Regions from separate parts of the Neobacillus sp. C211 genome, predicted to be linked through region 2. Evidence: riboswitches for the same ligand, from Rfam matches in the RefSeq annotation. Region 2 holds a riboswitch; the other holds the start of a gene.
What was found. Region 2 has a riboswitch for cyclic di-GMP ahead of ACSU6B_RS17670 (GGDEF domain-containing protein). Riboswitches for the same ligand answer to the same signal wherever they lie in the genome.
Positions count from the first base shown of each region.

Region 1: another riboswitch for cyclic di-GMP. It lies ahead of ACSU6B_RS01475 (CpaF family protein); the one in region 2 lies ahead of ACSU6B_RS17670 (GGDEF domain-containing protein).

Region 1 is NZ_CM122574.1:274,122-285,815, reverse strand. Features, by position in the region: gene ACSU6B_RS01505 (spore germination protein) at 1-133, opposite strand, end outside; gene ACSU6B_RS01500 (spore germination protein GerPE) at 190-600, opposite strand; gene ACSU6B_RS01495 (spore gernimation protein GerPD) at 606-782, opposite strand; gene gerPC (spore germination protein GerPC) at 779-1,393, opposite strand; gene ACSU6B_RS01485 (spore germination protein GerPB) at 1,452-1,673, opposite strand; gene ACSU6B_RS01480 (spore germination protein) at 1,692-1,913, opposite strand; cyclic di-GMP riboswitch class I at 2,175-2,261, shown strand; gene ACSU6B_RS01475 (CpaF family protein) at 2,388-3,698, shown strand; gene ACSU6B_RS01470 (hypothetical protein) at 3,695-3,889, shown strand; gene ACSU6B_RS01465 (fumarylacetoacetate hydrolase family protein) at 4,019-4,927, shown strand; gene ACSU6B_RS01460 (YisL family protein) at 5,068-5,427, shown strand; gene ACSU6B_RS01455 (ubiquitin-like small modifier protein 1) at 5,557-5,829, shown strand; gene ACSU6B_RS01450 (hypothetical protein) at 5,831-6,103, shown strand; gene ACSU6B_RS01445 (aldehyde ferredoxin oxidoreductase family protein) at 6,189-8,021, opposite strand; gene ACSU6B_RS01440 (ThiF family adenylyltransferase) at 8,266-9,294, shown strand; gene ACSU6B_RS01435 (DUF2777 domain-containing protein) at 9,339-9,902, opposite strand; gene asnB (asparagine synthase (glutamine-hydrolyzing)) at 10,125-11,694, shown strand, end outside.
Region 2 is NZ_JBPXRO010000018.1:97,349-109,042, reverse strand. Features, by position in the region: gene ACSU6B_RS17690 (phospholipase D-like domain-containing protein) at 1-721, shown strand, start outside; gene ACSU6B_RS17685 (ATP-binding protein) at 1,065-2,333, opposite strand; gene ACSU6B_RS17680 (DUF3231 family protein) at 2,742-3,296, shown strand; gene ACSU6B_RS17675 (C40 family peptidase) at 3,532-3,984, opposite strand; gene ACSU6B_RS17670 (GGDEF domain-containing protein) at 4,517-5,677, opposite strand; cyclic di-GMP riboswitch class I at 5,694-5,765, opposite strand; gene ACSU6B_RS17665 (GNAT family N-acetyltransferase) at 5,997-6,509, opposite strand; gene ACSU6B_RS17660 (GNAT family N-acetyltransferase) at 6,666-7,187, shown strand; gene ACSU6B_RS17655 (FMN-binding negative transcriptional regulator) at 7,361-7,972, shown strand; gene ACSU6B_RS17650 (hypothetical protein) at 8,227-8,355, shown strand; gene ACSU6B_RS17645 (DUF3231 family protein) at 8,892-9,896, opposite strand; gene ACSU6B_RS17640 (DUF805 domain-containing protein) at 10,063-10,413, opposite strand; gene ACSU6B_RS17635 (C40 family peptidase) at 10,529-11,694, opposite strand, start outside.

The sequences.
Region 1 (11,694 bases), on a different contig from region 2:
CACCAGTATTAAATGCACCTGAACCAGCATTTGTCTTTGAGGTGCTCTTTGGAGAGATATACACGGTATCTCCAAATTGCACTATACCTCCACTTACGTGAAGGATTTGGACAGGACCAATAATCGCTGGCATGACAAACATCCTTTTTAGTATATTCCCGGCATTTTCTCTTAAAGTAACTTATGCTTTTATCTTTGTCCCTGTTCTTCTACTACTTCTTCTTCTTTTCTTTGAATAGGAAGTAACTGTCGAATATGCTTAATTCTAGCCTCCATAGAAACATGGCGGCTGTTCCCAACGTGTAAAAGGGAAGCTGATGATATCCCGATAATATCAATTTTACTTACCTTAATTAGTGGGTTTGGATTTTGACGGGAGTATGAAAAAGGTTCATTGATAGGTAGAAAAGGAATAGGTTCGGAAAAGACTCGATAAGAGGATAAATTCCCCTCATTTCCATAAAATACTTCAGCTTCCCTTTGGACAGCGATTGCTCTTGAAAGTCCATTAATGATACAGGAATCCCCTAGCTGTACCGTAGAGGAAAATGAGGCAATCCTAATATTTATAGTGTCTACACAAGAGGTTCTCTGCAACATGATGGTCACTCCGGTGATAGGGGAACAAACGGACCTATGATTAGCGATTCTGCAGGGGTATCAAAGGTTGAGGCCAATTGGATCGTTTCCGTATCTCCCACCATTACTAACGAGGAGCTTGCTACCCCAGTGATTTTTATGTTTTGGACAAAGAGTTCTCGGTTATAAACCTCGAAGTTCATTCTGTTTTCATCCCTTTCATATTTTCAGGTAAATTGCTGAAAAAAACAAATACCCCATTTTGAATTTCCTTTTTTAATGCTTCAATAACTAAATCGTCCGAAGGCGCATTTTCAAAAGAGCGGCTGCCAGAGGAATGGGCGTTTATATGTTGTTCAATCCTGATAGGAAGCTGTTTAATGATGTCTTGTTTTATGAACGATAAATATTCATCATTCGGTTGAACGGTTAATTCCCTTTGGGCATTTTCAACTAATTGAGGTAAATCTGTTTCTAAATATCTGTAAATAGCTTCCTCGATTTTCATTGATCTTTGCATTTGATCCTTGGGTGATATTGGTGTGGTTAAGGATTGATTTTGTACTGCGAAGTCCTCGATTCCTGATAATTCCGATGGGTTTAGACCTATGTTTAATGTTCCTTCAAGAGTCTCAACTTTCAATTGATCAAATTTATATTCAATTTTATCAACATGGATGGCTTTTTTTTCATTTAATTGTTTGATATCTTCTTTCATTTTTTGGAGAGCGTTCTCTAAAGTTAGAATTCGCTGCTCCTGTGCTTGAATACACATCTGTAGCCATTGAAGATATTGGGAATAATCCTGATACATGTAATCACCTCACAATTATTTCGCCAATAAGTTTATCGATTTCTATATGATAGGGAGCTTACCTATCTTGTTCTCTTACAGCAGCTTGTAATGGTACGGCTGGTGTCCCTAATAAAGAGCCTGAAGTTTTTGGTGCGGGTTGTGTAAATCCACCGGTATTATATAAATGAGATGTAGGTTTGATAATCCCCGCACTGCCTATTTGTAGGACGGAGGAATTGGTAATCCCGCCAATTTTAATAAAATTAATCTGAATGGACTGCTGGATATAGAAATTCATTTGAAAATCACCCATTCATTAAGCATTAAGTGCAATTCCTTGATCATATACATCAGGATCATTGGTATTCGTGGAACTAACATTATTATGGAGCCGTAAGCTATCCCCTGTGTTAAAGGAACCAGCACCGGAAAAGGTTTTTGCATTGGAAAATGGCATAATTTTATAAACATCTCCAATATGGAAAACAGAACTGCTGCCAAGTGTAATGACCTGTGCAACTCCAACAATCGCTGGCATTTTCAACACCCTTTTTTCATAGTATCTTCTACATCCTATGTATGGGCACAGGTAATGTGATTGATTCGCCCAAATATATTGGAAACCGAGGTCATTTAAGTTTATTTACACTTTTATTTATTTGTTTTTAGGGGTATGAATAAAAAATAGTTCAATTAACCTATGATTCACAATGCAAAATGATAAAATAGCAGGATATCCGATAAGGGTAAAACGTTCTATTATGTGATTAAGAGATCAGTCGGAAAAATAAACACTGAGTCTCGATAAAGGCAAAGCTGATGAAAATCAGTGACGCAAAGCTACAGGGGCTAAGGTGCATTTGCACTAAGCCAGCCAGTTACCGAAAGATCAGGGTGTTTCAAAATAGATATTCTATGTCTGCATAGGTTTTCTATGTATATATGGTTGTTCTATGAATTCTATCCCCCCTTTGGTAAAGGTGGGGCTATTTCTATTTCACGGAGGTGAAAATTGTTGAAGACACCTTTAATGGACGAGGAAAATGAAAAGGCGAAAAAAGCTAACAAACATCAGGAATTAAAGAATGTTCTTCATAAGAAAATTTTGCAAGAGTTAAAAGAGCAAGAAATTGAGGAAATCATTCCAAAGTTTGACGGAATGACAGTCGAAATAATAAAAGAAGATGAAGAATTACGCGGGCAAATTGATCGGAAAAAAGTAGATGATGAGCTAATCAACGACCTAACTGGTTTCGGACCAATTAATTCCCTCCTTTTAGATGAAGATGTTTCAGAGCTAATGGTGAATGGACCCAACCAAGTTTACTGTGAACGAAAAGGGAAGTTGGTGTTAACGCCAGTTCAATTCCGAGACAATGAACATGTCATGAGTGTAATAGATAAAATCGTTGCCCCACTGGGACGGAGAATAGATGAAAGTTCTCCAATGGTAGATGCCAGGCTTCCGGATGGATCGCGTGTTAATGCAATCATTCCCCCCTTGGCATTAAATGGACCAACTATAACAATCAGGAAATTTTCAAAGGATCCCTACCAGATTGAAGATTTGATTAACTTAGGAACAGTCACAGAGGAAATGGCTATCTTTCTAGATGCTTGTGTGAAAGCACGGTTAAATATGTTTGTCAGCGGAGGAACAGGATCTGGCAAAACAACCACACTCAATGTTTTGTCAAATTTTATCCCAGATGATGAAAAAATCGTAACTATTGAGGATGTAGCCGAGCTTCAATTAGGACAAGAGCATGTGATATCCCTAGAGTCACGTCCGCCCAATATAAAAGGTATAGGAGCCATCTCCATTAGGGATCTTGTCAGGAACTCACTACGGATGAGATCAGACCGCGTTATTATCGGGGAAGTACGTGGAGGAAAAGCGCTTGAAATGCTGCAGGCAATGAATACGGGACATTATGGTTCATTGGCTACAGGGCACTCAAACAGCCCAAGAGATATGATTGCTCGGTTGGAAACAATGGTTCTTATATCTGGTGTAGATTTTCCGATAAAAGCACTACGTGAGCAAATTGCCGGGGCAATTGATGTGATTATACAGCAAACACGTTTAAAAGACGGAACAAGAAAAATTGTCAATATAACTGAGGTACAAGGGATTGAAGGAGAAATTATCGTTCTCCAAGATATCTTCTCTTTTAAACAAGAAGGACTTAACTCAGAAGGGAAAATAATCGGAAGGCTTGTACCTACCGGTGTCCGCCCTAAATTTTATGATCGTCTAGAGGCATCTGGAATTCAAATTCCGTCGTCCGTGTTTATAGAAAATGAGGAGTGGCGGCAATGATTGGACTGCTCCTGATTTTTTTCTTATTAACGGAGATTATATTATTCTGGTCTATCTTTAAGGTGTTGTTTTTATCAGAAAATAAGGTTCAGGATCGAGTGCAGCATTACTTATCAATGAACGATGTAAAAAGAGAATGCCCGGGGAAAAGGAAGCAGAAAATTAGGACCAGCAATCATCCAATTTATTGAAACTTTTAAAAATAGTTAAGGCTGATTCCATTTAATTAGGGTTCAGCCTTTTTTAATTCTTTTTATTTGTTCGGTTCATCTGTTTCTTTTAATATGGTAAGTGTGATTACTATAAATTGAGGTGAAAACATGAAATTTGTAACAGTAGAACGTAATCAAGAAACATTTGTTGGTTTAGTAGACCAAGATGAATCAAAAGTACTTTTATTAAATTCTGCTGAAGAAGCAAGGACAGGGAAGAGAAGTTTTCCTTCTTCAATGCAGGAATGTATCGATTTAGGAGAAAGTTTTATCGAACAAGTCCAAGTTTTGCACGATTGGGTAATTAGTGGTGGGCATGCTGATTCTTTATATGTCTCCTTGGATGAAGCCACCTTGCTAGCTCCTATTCCAAGACCAAACAAGAATATTTTCTGTGTGGGAAAAAATTATGCAGAACATGCGATTGAAATGGGAAGTGAAGCAGATATCCCGGAACATGCAATGGTCTTTACGAAAGCCCCTACAACGGTTATTGGACCGAATGAAACAGTCCTAAACCATCAAGATGTAACAAATCAACTTGATTATGAAGGGGAGCTAGCTGTCGTCATCGGTAAAAAGGGAAGGGCGATAAAAAAAGAGGAGGCCCTCGACTACGTTTTTGGTTATACCATTCTGAATGATGTGACCGCACGAGACTTACAATCAAGACACAAGCAATTTTTCATTGGTAAAAGCTTAGATACTACCTGTCCGATGGGACCATGGATTGTCCATAAAAGTGTGATTGAAAATCCAAACCATTTACATATAGAAACAAGAGTAAATGGGGAAGTAAGACAGAATTCAAATACAAAGAATTTTATTTTTCCAATTGAGGAGGTTATCTCCGTTCTTTCAGCCGGAATGACACTTGAACCAGGAGATATTATAGCGACCGGAACACCTGCTGGAGTAGGAAAAGGGTTTAAGCCTCCTAAATTTCTATCCCCTGGCGATCAGATGGAAGTCACCATTGAAAAGATTGGAACACTGAAAAATACCATTAAGCAATAGGCACTCTTTAAACACCTCAAAATAGTAGGGTAACATATCCATGTTTGTTACTAGATTGATTTACTTTTTTCGTTTTTATTAATGTTTTATGGTATGATAAGGTCGAAATAAATGAATTTCATTCATTAGGAGGTACTGTATTGATTCACGGTCATATCACTGCATGGGTTTTAGCTTTAATTTTATTTTTCGTTGCAATTTCCTTACATAAAAGTGGAAAAGCAAAAGGATTTAAAATTCTACAAATGATCTTACGAGTATTATACTTAGTTATAATAGCAACAGGTGTAGGACTTCTGTTTTCGGTTTACAGAATTGACGTGTGGTATATTTTAAAAGCGGTTGTAGGTCTATGGATAATCGGATTATTTGAAATGATCCTTGGACGTGTGGCTAATAACAGAAGAACTTCTGTATTCTGGATTCAGTTTATCATTGCATGGGTGCTTGTATTATACCTAGGCTTTGCAAAATTACCCATGTCATTTTTACACCCATAATCTTAGCGTTATCTAGTAAAGGCTGTCGAACACTTCGTCAGCCTTTTTATATTTGCAAAAATAATAAACAAAGTGACAACTGCTTAGTTTGGTCTTAATATTGAAATAAGTAGAGAGGAGAGGATTCATATGCTCGTAAAAGTGTTTGCTAATCTCCGGCAAATATGCGGTGGGGTAATAGTAGACGTTCAACCTGATGGTGAACGGGTAATAGATGTACTTGATAAAATGATAGAAATGTTTCCACTATTAAAAGATGAAATCTTTACAACTGAAAAGGAACTGCTTCCATTTGTTCATGTCTATGTAAACGGAAGAAATATCATCCACCTTGATGACCTTCAGACAAAAGTAGAAGAAAAGGATCAATTTGCTCTTTTTCCGCCTGTTGCAGGTGGCTGATATGGTTATCAGAGAATTAGAGTTTCGTGGTATTAGTATTGAACATCTTGGCATGTATTTTGAAGAACTTGGTGCTTTACAGAGAACAGATAGGTTTCCTTACGTCTATGAGGCGGATAACTGGAAGGGACAAATACTTTCGGAAGAGGAAATTTCTTTTACTTCAAGTTTTAAGGTGAATACCGTCCAAGTGCGATTTTGTGCAAAGGACGATCATGCTTTAGATGTGTTAATCAAAAATTACCGCTATAAAACAACCAGAATTGGCGGCTGATTAAGAATAGCGTTAGCGATGTCAAAAACCTACGTATTAAAAGAAAGCTTCTGCATAGGTGCAGAAGCTTTCTTAAAGTAATGTCTTAGACAGGTTGTTTTACTTCAGGATCGATAATTCCTAATTCACGAAGCTTTTCATCTGTTACGAGTCCGTCTTTCCAGCCGCGAACTTGATAATATTCTTCTAACATGATATCCATCCGGCTTACATGGCCCGCACTGTTTCCAGACGCCGGTTCTTCTGTAAAACGTTTTGGAAGGAAGTCATCTTCACGTTTATTAAAGCCTGCAAGATTGTTGTAATAACGTTCAAGATTATAGATTCTTTCCCCAGCCTTCATAACATCCTCAGCTGTTAGTTGAACTCCAGTCATTGCACTGTATTGCTCCGCATAATGCTCTGCGTTTTCTGAAAAGGATGAGAACTTACAAATATTCATAGAATCTGAGAATGCTAGCATATCTTGGAATACTTTTAGTAATTCGCCTTTTCCTTCTGGCTTTAAGCGGTCAGTTGGTTCAGGAATACCAGCAATTTCACTGGCTACAGTGTACCCACGAAGGTGACATGCACCGCGGTTACTTGTAGCGTAACCAAGTCCAATACCTTGAATGCCGCGAGGATCATAGGCAGGGATGGATTGGCCTTTAACAGACATTGATAATTCAGGTGCACCCCAAAGTGCAGTTGCACGTGCAGGCCCTTCAGCAAGTACGCCGCCAAATCCTTCACGGAAGGCGATTTTTTTGGTTAATTCAATCATTGAATCGGCGTCGCCCCAGATTAGTTCCTCGGTAATAATTCCTTTTTCAAAAGCTTCCATTGTAACGGAGAAACAATGTCCAAGTTCAATTGTATCAAGCCCATATTCATTACAGCGGTCGATCATAAATGAAATCGCTTCTGCATCACTTAATAAACAGTTGGAGCCAAGCGACCAAGCGGATTCGAATTCAATGCTCTCTACTCGTGTTTTATACTTCCCATCTTTTACTTCTACTTCAATTTTACAACCAACTGGGCAGGCATGGCAGGTCTTGTTAGCAACACGTAAATTAGTGTTGTAATATTCACCACTGTGTTTCTCTGCTTCATCCCAGTGTGTTAATTGGGAGTTCTTTGTTGGAAGCGCTCCCACTTCATTGATCAAGTTGGTTAATACATTTGTTCCATATACGGATAATCCGCCTTTATTAGGAGCTGTTAAGCCGCCATCAAGGATCGCCTTTACAGCTTTTTTATTGGCATCTTTGTAATCGGTATCTAATTTTGGTTGTGGCATATTGCCTTTTTGAGCGGCTTTGATAACAATTGCTTTTAATTTTTTATAGCCCGCAACAGCAGCTGTACCACCACGGCCTGCAGCACGGTCATGTTCATTAATAAATGCAGCAAAGCGGACGGTGTTTTCACCTGCTTGACCAATCGTCATAACACTTAGGTCCTCTTCACCGTGTTCGTCTTTCATTGCTTGAATAAAGGCTCGTGTGCTAGTTCCCCAAAGGTTTGAAGCGTCACGAAGCTCTGCTTTACCATCTTCAATAAATAGGTATACAGGCTTGTCACTTTTTCCTGAAAAAATAATATTATCCACGCCTGCCCATTTGAGACGCGCTGCAGTCCACCCGCCGATGTGTGAATCCGTTACAGTGCCAGTCAGCGGAGATTTAGTAACAACACAAAGACGTCCGCTCATCGAAGAACGGGAGCCTGTGACAGGGCCTGTCATAATACAAATGATATTTTCTGCAGATAATGGCTCGACTTCAGGGCCGTTATCTAAAACATACTTAACCCCTAGGCCACGACCACCTATGTACTTAACTGCATCATCTTGGTTGATTCCTCTGTAATCAACCACACCATTTGTTAAGTCGACTAATACTTCTTTGTTTTTAAAACCGCCTAGATTCAAAGTGTTTCCCCCTTCTTTCCCATATTAAAAAAATATATACTAATCTCTTATAATATTAGATATTGTTATAAGAGATTCCTACCAAATTATACTAAAACCCAATATTTATTATATCTCTTTTTCAATATTTTTAAAATTAAATTATTTATAAAAGACAATCAAAAATAATTTGGTAAGATAATAGTAATATAACTTTTTCTTTTGCGGTTCATGATTACAGTTTAACTTAGGAAAGAGGTGGATCATGAGTGATTTAGAACGCTATTCAAGACAGATTCTTTTTCAACAGATTGGGGAGTCAGGACAAATAAAATTGCAAAATAGCAAAGTGGCAATTGTCGGAGTTGGTGCACTTGGCACGGTAATCGCAAATCATCTGGTTCGTTCAGGGGTTGGCTATATAAGGTTAATTGATAGGGATTTGGTTGAACTATCAAATTTGCAGCGGCAGACACTTTTTGATGAAGAGGATGCAAAATTACAGCTCCCAAAGGTAATTGCTGCAAAAAAAAGATTAAATCGAATTAATTCTACTGTTACAGTCGATGCAGTAATCGCTGATTTAAACCTAGATAATGCGGAAGAATTATTAACGGATTTTAATTGTATCGTTGATGGCACTGATAATTTTATGACACGTTTTTTAATCAATGATGTGGCCGTAAAGTACGGAATTCCTTGGGTTCATGGTGCTGCTGTTAGTTCAAGAGGCATGTTTGCCTCGATAAAACCCGGAATTACCCCCTGCTACCGCTGTCTCTTTCCACATGTCCCAACTGGGACGGGGGAAACCTGCGATACAGTTGGCGTATTGTCACCATTGACGGATATTATCGGTTCCTTTCAAGTCATGGAAACAATGAAAATATTAATTGATGAAAAGACTACACCTAATCTAGAACAAATTGATATTTGGGATTATACCACCATGCAAATGGATATTTCGGAGGGGAGAAATCCTAATTGTCCGACATGTGTGAATCATCAATTTGATTTTTTAGATCGATCCTCGGAACTTCAGGTGGCCTACACGACACTTTGTGGGCGTAATACAGTCCAAATCAATCCAAGAAATAATTTCGACTTAGATGTAAAAAAGTTGGCTGCGAATCTCAAGAAAAGTGGCAAAGTATCAGGAAATGACTACTTAATCCGTTTTACTCCAGAAGAAGATATTTCTATTGTCGTATTTAAAGATGCACGTGTATTGATCCATGGGACAAATGATGTGGTCCAAGCAAAATTGCTTTATTCAAAATACATCGGGAACTAAATTGGTACCAAAAAAAAGGCGTGGGAGCTGCCCCAGCCTTTTTCTTATGATATCATTTTTTCGATCACTAATCGTTTTCCGGTATTTAATGTAAATTCAAATCGATCATTAACTTTTTCAAAGTAACAAAAGTGGTGCTGGACATTACAAATTTGCTCTTGATTATCGAAAACCAAAAAATTAACTCCATCCTTTCGATTTTCGTCCGATAAGAAGGATAAATGGTTGTAACAATAGATGCAATCGTAAATAGAAAAGTTTAACGAGTTCAAAGTGGTAACGAATTGAAAAAAAGCATCATCATTAATCCCATCTAAAAGCCGCTCAAGAGAATAAATTAAATGTTTCCTAATTCTTACTAAATCATGGTTACGAAGCATCGTTGCTTCGTTTCCAATTCGGACCTTTCCTGTTTCATACAATTTACCTTTCTTCCAACGATTCATTCGGAAGACTTCTATTTCTTGCTGAAGGTAATCATCTAACATTTCAGCTTCTTCTGTTTCCTCATCAAAAAAAATCCATTGTTCATTAATTTGTTCAACAGTTCCTTCTGTATATGCTCTTTCCTGAAAATCGTAAAGTCTCATTCGTTGTTGTCGATTCATTATTAACCTCCGTGCCCAGATGCTATCATATTCTTTTTAGACATCTTCATGAAATTTTATAACTGAAAGATAAAGTATTATCTTTTAAATCATATGAATTGTTGGCTTACTCCATCGACCTCCGCTTTTCTATTCGGACAATTAACCATTTCCCATGGGCTGAATACTATAAAAACATGAATTCATGTACAGCAGTTCTGTTAATGAGGAGTGTGATAGGAAATGTGTGGTATTACAGGCTGGATTAATTTTGATAAATCACTTAAGAACGAGGCGGGTACACTTACCAAAATGACAAAAACACTGGCAAAAAGAGGACCTGATGAGACCAACATCTGGTCTGAGACACATGTCGCTTTTGGCCATAAGAGACTTATTGTTGTCGACCCTGAAGGGGGAAGGCAGCCAATGTCCAAACAAAAAGACGGCTTCGATTACACCATTTGCTACAATGGGGAATTATATAATACAGAAGATATCCGCAAAGTTCTCCATACTAAAGGATATTCATTTAAAGGTCATTCTGATACAGAAGTTCTATTATCTGCCTATATAGAATGGGCGGAAGAGTGTGTAAATTACTTAAATGGGATTTATGCATTTGCCATCTGGGATTGTAAGAAGGAACAGCTCTTTATTGGACGTGACCGCTTAGGGGTTAAACCATTATTTTTCAGAGAACACAAGAAGGGGCTTTTATTTGCTTCTGAAACCAAGGCTATTTTAGCCCATCCAGAAGTGAAAACAGAGATTGATCAAGAGGGGCTTGCTGAGATCTTTGGAATCGGCCCTTCCAGGTCACCGGGTTCTGGTGTTTTTAAAGGGATTAAAGAACTAAGACCAGCCCATGCATTAACATTTTCAAAAAATGGTTTGAAAATTTGGAGATATTGGAATGTAAAAAGTGGTGAACACAAGGATAATGTGGAAGAAACAGCAGAAAAGGTCCGTTATTTAGTCACCGATGCGGTAACAAGGCAGCTTGTATCCGATGTTCCTCTAAGTACCTTTTTATCTGGCGGACTAGATTCTAGCATCATCACGGCCATTGCCGCAAAAGGATTCAAGGACCAAAATAAGGGGCAGTTACACACTTATTCAATCGATTATGAGGGTAATGACAAATTCTTTTCTTCAAATGAATTCCAGCCGGATGCTGATGGGAAATTTATTCAAATGATAACGGATAAATTTAATACAAAGCACCATAACAAAATTATTACTCAAAAGCAATTGGTCAATGATTTGGTGGAAGCTACACATGTCAGAGATCTTCCAGGGATGGCTGATGTGGATTCATCGTTACTGTGGTTTTGTAAGGAAATCAAACAGGATTTTGTTGTCAGCCTTTCAGGGGAATGTGCGGATGAAATTTTTGGGGGTTATCCTTGGTTCCATCGAAAACAAGACTTAGAACGTCCAGGATTTCCGTGGATGAGATCTGTATCTGAAAGACAAAATTTGTTGAAATCGCATTGGCAGGAAAAATTAAAATTAAATGACTATGTTATGGAAAAGTATTATCAAGCGGTCGCCGAAACCCCAAGGCTAGAGGGTGAAAGCGGGGAAGATTCTAAGCGCAGAGAATTATTTTATATAAATATGATTAATTTTATGACGACATTACTTGATCGGAAAGACCGAATGAGCATGGGCGCAAGCCTGGAAGTCAGAGTTCCCTTTGCTGATCACCGTCTTGTCGAATATGTATGGAATATCCCATGGGAGATGAAAATGTATCGAGGCAGGGAAAAAGGGATTCTTAGAAAAGCCTTTGAAGGTATATTACCAG
Region 2 (11,694 bases):
CGGATTTAACATCGGCAAGAAGTATTTAGGAGAAAAAGTAAAACTCGGTCACTGGAGAGATTATCACCTTCAAATACGAGGAGAAGGAGTTCAAGATCTAGAACATCAATTTGTGTTAGACTGGAAGAAAAACACAGAGCAACATATTCCTATACACAGCGCGACAAAGGAAAAGGGAGCAACCTCGCATCGATTTACTGCATATTATAGCGGAGAGAAACTTGGGCAAGATTATGCAATGCTGTTTCATCAAGCAAAAGAGTCCATCATTATAGTAACACCTTATTTTATACTAAATGACAGAACTATTTGGAACTCATTAGTGGATGCAAGAAAAAGAGGAGTTCGTGTTAAAATTCTGTTCTCACCTCATTCGGATGCACTGTTAGTTAAAGAGGCAGCGTATCCATATATTCGAAAAGCATTAAAACAGGGAATAGAAGTATACGGTTATAAAAAGGGAGTGATACACGGTAAAGTATTCTTGATTGATAAAAACGTATTGATGGTAGGGACCGTAAATTTTGATTCGCGCTCGTTTCATTTAAATGAAGAAATGAACTGCTATATCCATGACCCTGTCTTTATTTCTAAAATAAAGCCAGTCATCAATGAAGACATCCAAAATTCAAAGCGAGTAACCTCCTCTGACGTCAATCAATTATCTATAAAAGAAAAACTGAAAGAAAAATTTGCAAAAATGATTGAGTATTATTTGTAAAAACTAAGTATTTTTATTTTAAGGAGTAGTAGACTGCATTTTATTAGAATAAAGTAAATTACTGATACTAAAATAGAATGCTATGGAGAGGGAACATTGTTTCCTTCTCTTTTTTATAATTTTCGAAAAAGTTATCGAAGATGGTTAATAAACTAAACAGATCCTTTAATAAGTTAATAATTCTGTTTTTTTATATGATATAAAAGAAAAAGGTAATTCGTAACCATAAATCTGAATATCGAGAATGCTGGAACCACTGGCAAGCGCAAGTGTTACCAATTTATCTTTCTTTTTCGAAAGAGATCAAATATTCCTACAAAAAAATAAAGCTGGAAATCCGGCTTTATTTGTTTATTGCTTTCTCCATATTTGTTGGAAATAGTAACGTGATGCCTGTCCCTTTTCCCTGTTCGCTTGTTACACTGACTTTTCCCTTCATCGTCTCAACAATTCGGTAAACAACCATCATACCAAGACCCGTCCCTTTGGTATCTTTCGATGAAAAGTACGGCTCCCCGAGCCGATTTTTCTGTTCTTCGTTCATGCCGATGCCTTCATCTTTAATGGTGATTTTAATGGTGGAATCTTTTTGAAAACAAGTAATCGTCAGCTCTCCACCGTTTGGCATTGCTTCAATACCGTTTTTAAGGATGTTAATCAACACCTGCTGGAACAGTCCTTTATTTCCCTTCAGGCTGCAAGCGATGATTTCCTTTTTCAATTGCACACCGTTCATGCTGGCAAGCGGCTCGATAAGATGCAAAGATTTTTCGATTTCTTCCTTTATCTCCAATTCCTCCATATTTTCCGGTGCAGGCTTGGCAAACGTCAAATAATCGCGGATGATGCTATCCGCCCTGTCCAACTCTTGCAGAGCGATACTGATGTATTCCTTTTGTCGCTCATCGGCATCTTTCATCTCGCAAAGAAGCTGCATGAATCCTCTTGCCGTCGTGAGGGGATTCCTCACTTCGTGGGAGATGCTCGCTGCCAAGTGGCTGACCACTTCCATTTTTTCCATTTTCACGACCCTGCTCATTAAAGCATGCTGCTGCCGTACGGTTTCAAGAATATAGCCAAAGACATAAAGTCCACCGGTTTGGCTGAAAATATAAGCGAGACAGAAAAGGGCGGTATAGGAAATATGGTAAAAATAATACACGCATGCCAACCACCAGATGCTGATAAACAGCATGAACGCGGCAAGAAAGAGCAGTCTCTCTTTCATCGCAAGAATTTGAAAGCGGTTTCGAAACAGGGTGAACAGTAGACAAAAAAGCAGAACCGTTGAAATAGTGAGCCATAAATAATCGTTGCCCTCCAGAAACCGCAGGACAAGGAACAGGAATAGGAGGAAAAACCAAACTCTGATAAATCTCATGGCATAGAAACTCCCAAAAGCCAGAGGGATTAGACTCAGGTTAAAGATGAATCCGTTTCCCAATTCGATGGGAAATAGGATGTTCGTTGCGATCATCACACCAATCATCACGAAAACCGCTCTTTCGATTTGAAGCTGCTCAATATTCCTTTTATATAAGGTGTATTGTAGAAATAGGATATTGAACAATATAGCGAGTATATTAATCAAAACATGAGTGGTGTTTTCCATTCTAGATGTCTCTCTCTTTCGACAATATATTTCTCTAAAGATTTCGAGTTTTAAATATAAATTAAAGAGTGATTTTAATACCTATCATTACGTTAATTATATTTGAATTTACATCTAATGAAAAATTAATAAAACTTAACACATTGTTAGTAAAACTGATAAGTAGGATTTTTCCTGCTCCCTTCACGGAGGAATTAAAATTAATTAGACAATGACCATTAAACGAGCATAGCGAACTGAACTTTTAATAAATTTGTTACTTCCTTATCAATAGAGGAAATCGACTTTTTTAGGTTGAAATTTGTATTTTTGACAAAATTCCCAAAATGTTGGTGAGTACTCCCTGTATAAAAAATCTTTCTATACAAAGAATATGTATAGTTTACTACCAGATCAGGAGGGAGTCCCATGGTAAATATAATGGAAACAATCATGGATGCCATGAAATCACTGACAGTTCAAGACGAAGACCAACCTCTTCATGTCGGAGAAGTGATGTCATGCTGGATTTACTTAGCTGGACTTGAATTAGCCAAAGTATCTGTTCAAGCAGGTATTAATACCACGACGGATGATGAACTAAAAGCAATACTTGAAGAAGATATGAAACTAGGGGCCAGTCAAAGGGAACGGCTCCATGATTTCATGATTAAGGAAGGAATTACGTTACCTCCTGCCCCTGAAGATATGCCAAAATCAGACCCTAACAGTATTCCACTTGGTGTTAGATTAACGGATGATGTGATTGCAAACGAATTATCTTTAAAAATCATTAGTTTAATTATGCGTGCTGCTGGTGCTGCTTCCGAATCAATTCGTACAGATGTCGGTTTATTGTTTATTCAGTTTCAAGCAGAGAAATTTGCTTTCGCAACTAGATTAAAACATTTAATGCGCAAACGCGGATGGATTAAGGTGCCACCGTTTTACGTTCCACATGGTTCCCAAAAGCCATTAAGTTAGGGGTAGCGTAGTGGGCAAGAACACACTAAACTCTCCCAAGGCTAGAAGAACCTGAAAAATACTAATAAAAAATATTAAGTTTTATGCAAAATAATTAATCTATTTGTTAAGCTAACGGGGGATTTAGTTTAAAAAAGAAAAAGCCTGTATCGATGATAACTTAGTTATCATCAATACAGGCTTTTAAATTTAATACTTATTGATACTTATCTATAGTTAACTTCCTAGATGGTCTTTAAACGCGTTTTGTCCCAATATATCTTGGATGCCAATATGGGTTGTTTGTGCTTGTAATCATGACTCCTTTTGATGAAGAAGACATAATCATTTTACCATTACCGATATACATGGCAACATGTGTCGGGCGACTTGCTTTGGTTGGAGCAAAGAACATTAAATCTCCTGGCTGGATATAATTATAGATACGATATCCGTTTCCATAGAACATTTGAGCCGCTGTACGGTTTAGCGTTCTTCCAGCTTTTGCATAGGAATATTTAACAAGTCCTGAACAATCAAAGCCATATTGTGACATTCCGCCCCAACGATAAGGTACTCCTAAATTAGACTTTGCAACCGAAACTGCTTTTGAATTATAATATGCTGCTTCCGCTTTATCACCCATGTTAGCAAACAAAGAGCCGCAAGAAACGATAATGACAAATGCTAGAATGAATTTCTTTAGCATGATTGTTACCTCCTAGTGTGATTTGATAGTTTAAATATACTAGGAAGGTGTAACAGTGACATCACAGCCAAATTACAATTTCATTACAAAGTTATATTGGTATAATTTGTATGCTTGTCTCCTTTGTTTAATAAGAAAATCTAACTAACGGTGCTCTAATGTCACAGATGTTTTAATTATTTATTCAGGTATAAATAATTTAATTTTTGGAATTTTTGTATTATAATGGTAGCGTAAAAAATTTTAAGTGGGTGAATAGTGTGCCGTTGTATCAGATGAAGGAAATTTGGACACCGTTGAAATTTATTAATATTAAATTCTTTAAAAGTGAAAACAGACAATTTTTTGTGAAAATTTGGAATGGTCGCAGAAAGAAAATTAGGTTCCTTTAAGACAGTTGGCATAGCCCCATCTGTTTTTTTTATTAGAAGGGGACCGCAATATAACTAACGGAGTTCTTTAGTTACAATGTGGGAGCCTATTGCGACATTTAGCCCTTCTTTAACTTGTCAAATAAATAAAGCTAATCCACTTAAATAATATTAGGGAGTAGCTTTCTTTCACTATATTTACTATATGATTCAACTCGATTGCGACCTTTTTGTTTTGCCTGATATAGTGCCCTATCTGCTTCACGGATTAAATCCTTTGGATTAGAATTAAAATCTGGAATTATTGTAGCAGCGCCAACACTGACTGTAAGGAATTTACTAACATTAGACCCGACATGAGGAATATGTAACTCTTCAACGGTAGAGCGTATTTTTTCTGCCACAATACAAGCATCATTTATAACTGTTTCCGGCAAAATGATTGCAAACTCTTCACCGCCATAGCGAGCAACTGAATCTGTTCGTCGCTTAATGGTCTTCTCTAAAATACTTGCTACTTGTTTTAAGCATTCGTCACCGCCCATATGACCATATGTATCGTTAAACTCCTTAAAAGAATCAATATCCATCAAGATTAGCGATAGTGGTTTACTTGAGTGTACAGCCTGTCTCCATTCTCGAATCAAAGATTCATCAAAATAACGACGATTAGCAATGCCTGTTAATCCATCTCTATTCGAAAGATCTTCCATCTCTTGATAAGCTTCTATAAGGTGCTGTTCAGCTACCTTTCGTTCAGTAATATCAGTTACCATTCCAATGACATAGGATAATTCATCATTTTTTCCAGGAAATAGAGATGAAGTTACTTTACCCCAAACCAATTGTCCGTCCTTACGATAATAACGCTTTTCTAATTGATAATGGTCGATTTTTCCTTCCAATAATTCATTCAAGAGTCCCAAACTTATAGTAGTATCATCAGGATGACTAATATCACCAAAAGTCATATTTCGTAATTCTTTCTCACTATACCCAAGCATATCTTGTAACTTTGGATTAGCCATAACAGGTCTGCTGTTTTTATCCAAGAGAGTAATACCAATAGGCGATTTCTCATATATAACTTGAAACTGTTCATTAATTCTTTGTAATTCCTTACTTTGAATCCTATCTTTTTCCATAAATAATTTCACTTTGTCAAACTGTTTACCACACCACCAAGCGAGTGTTAGCATTATTGGCAAACCTATAAATTCAATAGTATCAACGTATCCATCTCTAGAAAAATAATAGGTTATATACAAACAATTAGTAATTAGAACAAGAATAAACGCAGTTATGCTTCCTTTATATTTCATTTTCATCACTTATCCTGTAATAAACTCTTTTATCTTTTGACCTGTAGCTTTGCGTCCCAGTCTTTCGAAAGGTTTGCTTTTAACTAATTAACGAATTAAAGAATTAAAGCTCATAGTACAATGGTAATATATGTTTTCTAATAAACAAATAAATATAATTCTAAAAAGTTCGACATTAATTGACAGGAACGTTGATTTAACAATAAAAAAAGCAATGCGCTATCTAAAGCATTGCTTTTATAAATGTTTTTATAGTTGCGGGTACTCCAAATGAGAACGGCTTAATATGAACTGTAGGTATTTTCTATTGAAAACCTACTTAAAAATCAACCCCAAACAACTTAAGCTCCTCCGGATCATGAGCGAGCACAATCATCTCTTCAAACTTCATTCCGACCTTTTCAAGCAGTCTCGATGACCCATCATTGTCCTCAGAGGTAATCGCTACAATCCGCTTCAGACCCAGTTGTTCCCTTCCATAGATAAGCGTCGCTGAAGCTGCCTCAAAACCATAACCTTTAGTTTGAAACCTTGATAAAAAAGCAAAACCAAGATCGACATCCTCTAAAGAATCGCGTTTAATCAATCCGCAAATCCCAATCGGGGTCCTTCCTTCATCTTTTAGCTCCGTCATATAAAGACCAAAGCCCAGCCGGGAGTACATCTCCATCGGTCCCGTTACAATGTAGTTCCTAGCATCCTCTAACGTCCGCACCCCTCGATCACCGATGAACCGTATCCAAGAAGGATCATTCAAAAGCTCGAGAATAAACGCGGCATCATCTTGCGTTAACCAGCGAAGGATCAACCGTTCCGTTTCAATCACTTTCAACTAAATACACCTCATTTTATAGTTATTGATGATAAAATCATAACTAAGTCAAACTATATCATGTATCCTGGAAAGGAAGACGCTATATCAACTACCATATCCAAACACCATCTTAAAGGATGAATAATCACAGAGCAAATTAGAGAGGAGAGCAAAATGACGACTAATTTTATAAAATTAACTGAACCTACCTCAAACATCGTTGAGGTGTTTAATCGTTGGGAAAACGACCCAGCATTAATTCCGTTGACTCGCCCGAACCAAAACCAATCGGAAATGGAACGTCGTGATGAAATGTCCCTGGAGGACTTAACCAAACGCTTGGAAGACCATCATATCTATCTTATCTATCTCAATGACCAGTTAATCGGTGAAATGAACTATGTGGTCGATCCAAACTATCTCTACAAAAAAGAGCCTGGGACCGCTTGGATCGGAATCACTATTGGTGAATCCGAAGGACGAGGCAAAGGGATTGGTTATCTAGCGATTCAATATATGGAGGAACAGATTAAGAAGCAAGGGCTGAAGCGGATTGAATTAGGCGTGTTTGAATTTAACAAACAAGCACAGAAACTCTATCAGAAGCTAGGCTACAAAGAAATTGGCCGGATCGAAAAATTTACATATTGGCAAGGTAAAATGTGGACGGATATTCGAATGGAGAAGTATCTATGACACAGAAAGAGTTGTAGGTCGATTGCTGCTAATAATATGGATGAATACTATTTGTAGGGTAAAAAAACGTATGAATATAGTTTGGTTTCGATAGATATACATAAGCACAGGCACCTAAAACGAAATAGATTGGCATTAAGTGGTATTAAAAGATGAAACGAGGGAGAATCATTATGTATATACCTAAACATTTTAAAATCGATGATGAAGATATTATTTATGAATTTATGGAAAAGTACAGCTTTGCAACTTTGTTTTCTCAGCATAATGGAGAACCGTACGCTACTCATCTTCCGCTGATCGTAAATAAAGATGAACGATCTTTAAATGGTCATTTTGCACGACCGAACGAACAATGGAAAGATGTTGAAAATCAACAAGTTCTTGTGGTTTTCCACGGGCCACACTGTTATATTTCACCTTCTTGGTATGAAACCACTAAGGCAGTGCCTACTTGGAATTACGTATCTATCCATGTATATGGAAAGATGGAGATCATCGAAGATAGTAAGATAATATTCAATTCTTTAAATGATATGGTCATTAAATATGAAAGCCCAGATAGTCCATATAATTTAAAAGAAGTAGAACCGAGTTTTATCGAAGGAATGAGTAAAGGAATTGTACCGTTCAAAATAAAAATTACAAAAATAGAAGCAAAAGCTAAATTAAGTCAAAATCATCCTGAGGAACGACAAGAACTGATTATCAAGCATCTTGAAAGTACTTCCAATCAAAATAATCTACAAGTAGCATCCCTTATGAGGGAAAATATCCAAAAATAAGATTAAATCGATCGTTATCTTGTTGATTGATCTAAGGAGACTGTTAAAAAGCAGTCTCTTTTCTATTTATGTATACGTATGTGAAATTTTGTATTTTATTTATAGAATAAATCTCATGGAAAAAAAGAACTATAAAATTAGCTGCTAAAAATGTATGTCTTAGGAAGCAAACGAGCCTTCCTATGTTATTTCAACCTGTGGCTTATTTGAAACTTCAAGGAAAATCTACGCATGATGACAAAGGAGGAAATACAATGACAAACCGTAATAACAATCGAAATCAGCCCCATACTGGAAGTAATAAGGCAGATACAGAATTTGGAGGCGAGCTGACACAAAGTAAAAAAGCTAGGAAACAAGCGGCAAGAGATAGTAAAAAATAGTTAAGTGAAATGGATAACCATCGTCTAAGGAATGGTTATCCATTTTATTCTGTCTTGATGCTTTTACTTCCTGCGTTATCGACATCCCCCGGCTAATGGAGAATAGGCATGAACACCAATCCCGATCGATGCCTCCGTGTGAATCATCGACAGAGTGTCCACATCGGTCAGTACAGACAGTACGGACAGGAAATTTTTAAAAAATGTACTCGATCTTCGTTTCCTATACCTCACGCGAGGCTGGGACCAATCCTTGGCTTCGAGATAAATTCCAGACTCAGAAAACTCGATACTGCAATTGAATTGTTCGCGTGTATCAATCCTGGATACTGCAAAGGAAATCTCACGATTTCCTCCAAAACAAAAACCACCCTTTGTAAAAGAGCGGTTAAAAAACAGGTCTTATATGTGTGAATGACAAAAATTATCATTTAGCTTAGCACCTTTCGTCACCAGTTACCCCAGTTGTCTTTGTAGGTTAGCTTGTGGAACAACTAGTGAATCAAGATTTTTCGGGGGTTGACAGGCACAACTTACTATTTTTCTTGTGCAATCTCTTTTCGATTAGGTGCAAGAGGCGGTTGTTCGAGCCATTTATTTTGGACCATAATATTAAACCATTTCTTCGTTACCATAAGATTTTTTAGAATCGTCTTCTCATAAGCAGCGACAAGGTCTGTTCGCATGGCAGAGGCTAATCCTGTTCCGTGATAGTTTTGGGCTGCTTGAAACAAGAAACCGATATGATACAACATTAGCTTATCGGTAAAAGGAGAGTCGGTTGAATCCGTTACTTCTGTTTCCCATGACTTCGGAGCAGGTAAATTATCCGTTTGCATAATTTTTGAAAACGTTTTTATTTGTTGGTCCGCAACTTTTTCGGCCTCCTCTAAAAATTTCCTTACTTCTTTTGATTGTGCGACTTGACTGAATGCGATGGAAAGAGTTTTTGCCATAATACTTTTCTTAAGATTGAAAGAAATACTGATGATTTCTGTCGCTGTTAACGTTCGACCCTTTCCGAAAAATCCATCCAAGAAATCGTTGCTGGACACATACTCAGGGTTTTTAGCTGGATAAAATAAAGGGTCTCGCTGAAAATTTCCTTTCTCAAGCAATAACTCAATCGTTTGATGATACATTCTTTTCCCGTCATTATCACACGCGTCGTAAAAATACCGTAAATCCTTTCTTACAGAGACGCCTAATGAAGTGGAATGTCCGAGCAGCCCATGTAATGTCATGATATGTAAATAGTTGAGGCAAAATATATCCGTGAACAACCGCTGTTTCCCTTTATAAAGATCAGATTCAGTAAATCCAATCGGAACTGGAAATCCCTCGTTTTCTAAAAAAGTAACCATTTGTTCCCTTTGTATTCCGAAAGTCTCGATTGCATCCTCAAAAATGGCTTTGATTGCCGCGTCCTCAATAATAGTCAACATATATCGATTGATAATATCCACGGCTGTTCCATTGACATACTCTCCCCATAAAGTCCCTATTTCGGAAGATGTGAGTTTTAGATTATCCTTTTCCATGCTGTCACCTCTAGGATATTATTTACCAATTCAGCAAAAGTATGAAATATTATTGGATTTATACTTACTTCTTTTTGAAACTTAGGGACTTCTTTTTTTATATTTTAAGGATAAATTTCATGCCTCCAAAACAAAAACCGCCCTTCATAAAAAGGCGGTTAAAAAACTAGAACGTGGCTTTAGGGTTTGGCCCAAATTGGTTGTCATCGGCTTGGCTATCCATACACATAAAGACAATTAGGACAATCGCACCGATAAAAGGAATCAGAGCAATTAATATCCACGCGCCGCTTCTGCCGGTATCATGAAGTCTGCGGAAGGTCACAGCTAATCCTGGTAACAGGACAGCCAAGGAATAAAGCCCATATAAAAATGGGTCTGTTCCTAAGACTCGGTCTAACACGGTTAGGACAATCATTGCAATTGCATTGAATAGATAAAACATCCAGTATTCTTTCCGTCGTGCTCGTCCTGAAAAGCCTACATACTGCTTTAATACTTTCAAATACCAATCCATTAATGAGCCCCCTTAGTTGACCATGATATGATTAAAACATATTTACTATTGCTTTATTAGTTTAGTATTCTTTGAGAATCTTAAGAACTAAAAATTCGGACTAAATGTAAAATTGTTAATAAAATCTTTTAAAGCTCTCGAAGTGGGCTTGGTAATAAGGGCTTTGCAAATTGGAAATCATTACGCCTGAATCATTGGCGTGGATGAATTGGTTGTTGCCGAGGTAAATTCCCAAATGAGAAATACCTTTTTTATATGTATTTTCGAAAAAGACAATATCACCCGGTTTTGGCGTATCGACATAATAAGTACGGTCATAGAAGCCTGCAGCTGAAGTACGGCTAATCTCCATCCCTGATTGCTTGGCAGCATAATAAACAAACCCGCTGCAGTCAAAGCCAGCCGGAGTACTGCCGCCCCAGACATAAGGAACACCGATTTGTTTCTTGGCACTCGCGATTATCTTCGGCGCGAAATCAGAGTCAACCGTTGGTTCAGTCTTCGGCCCGGTCACAGTCACAGTCGCAGTCGCAGGAACCTTCAGCTTTTGGCCGACAAAAAGTCGATCAGAGCTTAGTTTATTGAGCGCCATTAATTCCTTGACGGTAAGCTGATAGTGCCCAGCGATTCCCCCAAGCGTATTCCCGCTTTTAACGATATAATCCGTCACTTCCGTCTGTACAACAGGTAGTGAAGTAGCCGGTGTTTTCGGCGGTGTGGTCGTCACGGGCGGCTTCGATGTGGCAGGTTTCACAGGAGCTACTGGAGCCTTCTGGGCTGGAACCTTAATCTTTTGGCCAACATAAATCATGTCGGATTTTAGGCTGTTAAGTGACTTCAAATTGCTCACCGTTGTTTTATGGTTCCCAGCAATCTTGCCAAGATAGTCGCCTCTTTTTACGGTATAGACACTGGTCGCTGTTGTAGTTGTCTGCGGTTTGGCTGCAACTGTTTTCGGCTTTACCGTTTGCGTAGTTGGGTTCGTAGCTGGTTTTACTGTGGTAGCTGTCTGTTTAGGGGCTGCCACCGTGAGCCTTTGCCCGATATGAATAATCGTCGTATCAAGCTTGTTCCACAGCTTTAGTTCACCAACAGTCACGTGAAAACGGTTGGCAATCTTAATTAAGGCATCACCTTTTACAACGGTGTAAGTGGCTGGCTGTGAAGCTTGAGCCTGTTTGCTAGCTACTGTAATCTTGAGCATTTGATTGACGGAGATAAAATCCGATTTCAATCCGTTTGCTGATTTTATATCTTTGACACTCGTATGGTATTTTTGAG